One region of the Leucobacter sp. GX24907 genome, then DNA from elsewhere that is predicted to be linked to it. Evidence: riboswitches for the same ligand, from Rfam matches in the RefSeq annotation. Region 1 holds a riboswitch; the other holds the start of a gene.
What was found. Region 1 has a riboswitch for thiamine pyrophosphate ahead of ACUYV6_RS11320 (3-oxoacyl-ACP reductase). Riboswitches for the same ligand answer to the same signal wherever they lie in the genome.
Positions count from the first base shown of each region.

Region 2: another riboswitch for thiamine pyrophosphate. It lies ahead of ACUYV6_RS06525 (thiamine ABC transporter substrate-binding protein); the one in region 1 lies ahead of ACUYV6_RS11320 (3-oxoacyl-ACP reductase).

Region 1 is NZ_JBSGPD010000007.1:2,745-5,128, forward strand. Features, by position in the region: gene thiD (bifunctional hydroxymethylpyrimidine kinase/phosphomethylpyrimidine kinase) at 1-278, shown strand, start outside; gene ACUYV6_RS11320 (3-oxoacyl-ACP reductase) at 268-1,113, opposite strand; TPP riboswitch at 1,206-1,300, opposite strand; gene trxA (thioredoxin) at 1,354-1,749, opposite strand; gene ACUYV6_RS11330 (SOS response-associated peptidase family protein) at 1,850-2,384, opposite strand, start outside.
Region 2 is NZ_JBSGPD010000003.1:298,642-301,025, reverse strand. Features, by position in the region: gene ACUYV6_RS06525 (thiamine ABC transporter substrate-binding protein) at 1-1,028, opposite strand, end outside; TPP riboswitch at 1,023-1,133, opposite strand; gene ACUYV6_RS06520 (cell division protein PerM) at 1,246-2,384, opposite strand, start outside.

The DNA.
Region 1 (2,384 bases):
AGCAGGCCGTCGACGCACTTGTCGCCCCTGACGGGGGAATCGTCGAGGTCTCGGGGCAGCGCGTTCGCACGCGCAACACTCACGGCACCGGCTGCTCGCTCTCCTCAGCGATCGCGACGCGGGTCGCCCGTCATGGGGAGTGGGAGGCCGCCGTGCGAGAGGCGAAGGCGTGGCTCACGCAGAGCCTCGCCGCCGCAGACGAACTTGAGGTCGGATCGGGCCATGGGCCGATCCACCACTTCGCCGGTCTCTGGCACGGCGACGGCCTCACCCCTTGACCAGACCCCCGTCGACAATGAGATTCTGACCCGTGACTCCGCGCGCCCACGGCGACGCGAGGAACAGCACGGTGTCGGCGAGCTCGGCGGGGGTCGTCACGCGCCGCAGCGGAGTGCCCGCCGCAATCGCGTCGAACACCGCCTCAGGCGTCGCAGCCGAAGCGTCGGTTGTGCGCAGCAGACCACCCGACACCATATTGACGTTGACGCCGAACTGACCGAGGTCGTCGGCGAACGTTCGCGTGATCGACAGCAGCGCGGCCTTCGCAGCGGTGTAATCGTGGTACGGAACCACGGGGTGCTGGAAGAGGTTCGTGCCGATATTCACGATGCGTCCGAAGCCGTGCTCGCGCATGCCGTCGAGCACCGTCTGGATGAGCGCCACCGGCGCCTGCACGGAGCCGACGAACTGCGCCGCGAGTTCCTCCGCCGCAATCTCGTCGGCCTTCGGTCGGCCGTCTCCGTTGAAGGAGAAGTCGATGAGCGCGTTGTTCACCAGCGTTGTCACGGGTCGCCCGAAGTGCGCGGTGCCGCGAGCGACGAGGTCACGGACCTGCTGAGGATCCCGCACGTCTGCGGCGAGCGCGACTGCCCGCTCGGGGAAGCGTTCGACGAGCTGCTGCGCGGCCGTCTCCGAGCGCAGGTAGTTGACGATGACGCTCGCGCCGGCCCCGAGGAAGGCCTCACTGATCGCGGCCCCCAGCCCGCGGGCCCCGCCAGTGACCAGCACCAGCTGGCGGTTGATCGGGAGGGCGCTCTCAGAAGGAGCGTCGGTGCACGTGGGTGCGGCGTAGGCGGGTGCTGGCGTCTCGGCGGTCGTGTTCTGGGCGGTCATCGTCGGGCTTCCTTCGGTTCGGCGGCGAAGGGTACCCAGATCGATCGCCCCGTGGTGCGGGGTGAGAGCGCGCGCCGAGGCTGCGCAGGCATCGCGAACATACAGGACATCCCTTCGCCAGTGCTAACTGGATCAGGTTCGACGGGTGTGGTCTCAGCCGCCGGTTGCGGCACCCCGTGTCACTGCCTCTGTTCTATCACAGCCCGCTGGCACGCGAACGCAGTCCGCGTGCCCTGCCGCTTACTCGGCCGGCTGCGCCTCCGACTGCTGGCCGCCCGACTGCTGCTCGGCAACCTGCTTGCGCACCTCATCCATGTCGAGCCCGCGGATTCCGGTGATCAGCTGCTCGAGCGAAGCCTCGGGCAGGGCTCCGGCTTGCGCGAACACGCCGATCCCATCGCGGAACGCCATGAGCGTCGGGATCGACGAGATCCGGAACATCGCGGCGAGCTCCTGCTGCGCCTCGGTGTCGATCTTGCCGAACACCAGGTCGTCGTGCTTCTCAGATGCCTTCTCGAAGACCGGCCCGAACGCTCGGCAGGGGCCGCACCACTCCGCCCAGAAGTCGAGCACGACGATGTCGTTGTTCTCGAGAGTGGTTTCGAGGTTGTCTTTGGTGATCTCGATGGTGCTCATAGTGTTCCGCGCCCGGCAGGCGCCCCCCTGTCCTTTCGTCGGGATCCTGAGCCGCCACGATACATGCTGGGCCTCTCGACGACCAGGGGCTTCCGCCGCATCAGAACAGCATGTCATCGGTCACCCTCGTCATCGCCTGCGAGATGCCCTCCGACTCGCGCAGCGCCCACTCGGCCAACTCCTCATCACCGGTCTGGGCGGGGTCGAGCCAGCGGTCATGCGCGTCGCGGGGCAGGATCAGCGGCATCCGATGCCAGGTGTCCGCTGCCTCGCCGACCGCATGCCGGGTGACGAGCGAGTAGGTGACGAGCTGTGCACCGCCCGGTATCGGGACCGTACGCGTGATCGTCGCGATGCCGAACGCCTCGCCGCCGGGGAGCTCGAAATCTCGACCCTTCTCGCGATACCAGGATGCTGGAGACAGCGCGCGGCGCTGGAACGGCCCTCGCCAGGCCGGCGAGAGCGCGAGCCGATCCACCCTGCTGTTGAACGCATCGAACTCGGCCGGGCCCGACGCGTTGGGCCAGATCCACCAGTACCCGAGCACCAGCTCGCGACGACCGTTCGCCCCTCCGAGAATCACCGGGTTGAGGTGATCCGGATGCCACTTCGTGACCTCGGCCCGGCCGCCGCGC
Region 2 (2,384 bases), on a different contig from region 1:
AGCCAGCCGTCGCGGCCGGCACCGATCTCGGGAGCGGGCAGGTCGTTCGGCTCGCTCGGCAGCGGAGCGAATTCCTCCCACTCCTCCGGCAAGTATGCGCCGTCGTCGACTGGGTAGACGTACATGCTGTCGGCGATCGTGTCTTGGAACTCACGCGAGACCAGGTAGTCGACGACCGCCTGCGCCCCCTCGGGGTTGGCGGCACCGGCCAGCACTCCGGCATATTCGATCTGCGAGGAGCAGGTATCGAGGAGCGCCTTCGTCGTGGTTTCGGATCCGTCCTCGGTGACCGTCCAGGCGGGCGACGAACTGTACGACAGGACGATCGGCGACTCGCCGCCCTCGCCGCCTTGCGTGAACTGACCGTTGTAGGCCTCCGTCCAACCCTGCTCGATCCGTGCGTCGTTGGCCGCCAGATCGGCCCAGTAGTCGGCGAAGCCGTCTTCGCCGAACTTCGCGACCGTGCCGACGAGGAAGGACGCTCCTGTCGACGACGATGCGGGGTCGAGGAGCACGGTCAGGCCCCGGTACTGCTCATCGGTGAGATCATCGTAGCTCGTGGGCTCTGGCAGGTCGTGATCTTCAAACCACGCAGGATCGATGTTGATGCAAGTGGCTCCCTGGGTGACAGGAGTGAGCGAGCCTTCTTCGTCGTAGAGCAGCTCCTCGGCCCCTTCGGGCAGGGTGTCGGGAACGTATGGAGTGCTCACTCCGTCGGCAATGCGCGAGGCGAACACGTTGTCGATACCGAAGAACGCGTCAGCGATCGGAGCGCCCTCGGTGAGTACGAGCTGGCTCGAGAGCTCTCCGCCATCACCTGCCGAGACCACTTCGACGTCGTAGCCGGTCGCGGCACTGGCTGCCGCAGCGAACTCCTCGTTCGGGAACGAGTCATGCACGACCAGCGTGACCTTCTCGTCACCGTCCCCGCTAGTCCCTTCGGACGAGCCTGAGGCGCACGATGTGAGCGCGAGGCCCAGGACTGCGGTCGCCGCGATCGATACGGTGAGTGAACGTGCAAGCGTCATTGAGGGCTTCCTTCCTCCGCTGGTATGAACCAGATCAGGTTGAACGGTCGAAGCTCGCGTAGCTTCCTCTCAGCCCGCCGCGTGCGGACCCCCGTGGATTGCCCCTCCACCTTAGCCGCTGCCCGACCGCCGCACCAATCGTGATGCCAGAGCATTCCGCGTTACCCGACTTCGAGAGCACTCTCTGCCCTCGGGTCGCTCGCTGCCTTCGGAAGCACTACTCCGACTTCGGAGGTGCGTCACCGTCCCAGGAGAACGCGCGCAGGAGGGCTTCCTCTTCTTCGGGAGTGAGCTGGCTGTCCGCCGAAACATCGAGCGGCGGCAGGTCGTTCGGAACAGTGTCCTCCGAAGTCGAGCCCTCCGGAGAGGTATGCGCATCAGCGCCATCGTCAGCCGCCTCAGTGCCGTCGTCGGTCGCCTCGGCGGCATCGGCGCGAACGGATGCATCGATCTCGACATGTTCCTCGTCGAGGCCCGATTGCTCGTCGTGGGCCGCCCGTTCGTGCTCCGCAGTGTCCTGGTTCACGACGACCGGGTAGCGCTCTTCCTCGGAGTCGGGTTCCGGTGCGCGGCCTCGCGCACCGCTCCGGGATTCGCGCACACGGCGCGCGAGTGCTTCCATCCCGGCGCCGGATGCGGCGATCCCGGTCGAGACTCGATCTCGGCTGGCATCGCGCACTCGAGTGGCGACGGCGGGAACCGTGCTGCGGATCCGTTCCGCATCGATCCGCCCGACAACGGCGCCCACCAGCAGCCCGACGCCGAGCTCCGCGGCGATCAGCCCTCCGACCTTCCACGCATCAGCACCGGCGACCGAAAGCCGATCCGGTCCCAGCGATCCGGAAGCCAGCATCACCGCACCGGCGATCACGAGCCCGATGAGCAGCGACGCGATCACCGGAACCGCGATCACAACCGACCACGGTGCGCCGCGTAACCCGCTCAAGCGGGAAGAGAGCACGCCGATCCCGATTCCAAGTACGACGACGAGCATCGGGGCGAGGAGCGCCGCCGGACCCCATCCCTGCGGTAGGGCTCCCAGTATCGGCACCGCAGGCAGCGGCCCGACGAGCGTATCGAACGGCGAGACCAAGGTGCCCTCTCCGAGCGAGAAGCCCGCGCCGCTGAACCATGACACACCCCAGATCAGGAGCACTGGCAGGTACATGAGCTGCACCAGGAACATGACGACTGCGCCGGCAAGATCGAGCTGCAACCCCTGTGTCAGTGCGGTGACTTCGACGTACCCCGCGGTGATTGAGACCACGATGCCCAACGAACTCAGCACGATCAACCCGGCGAGGCCGGCGAGAGCCAACCGGAGTACTTCCACCCCCCGTTCGGGTATGGCGTCAG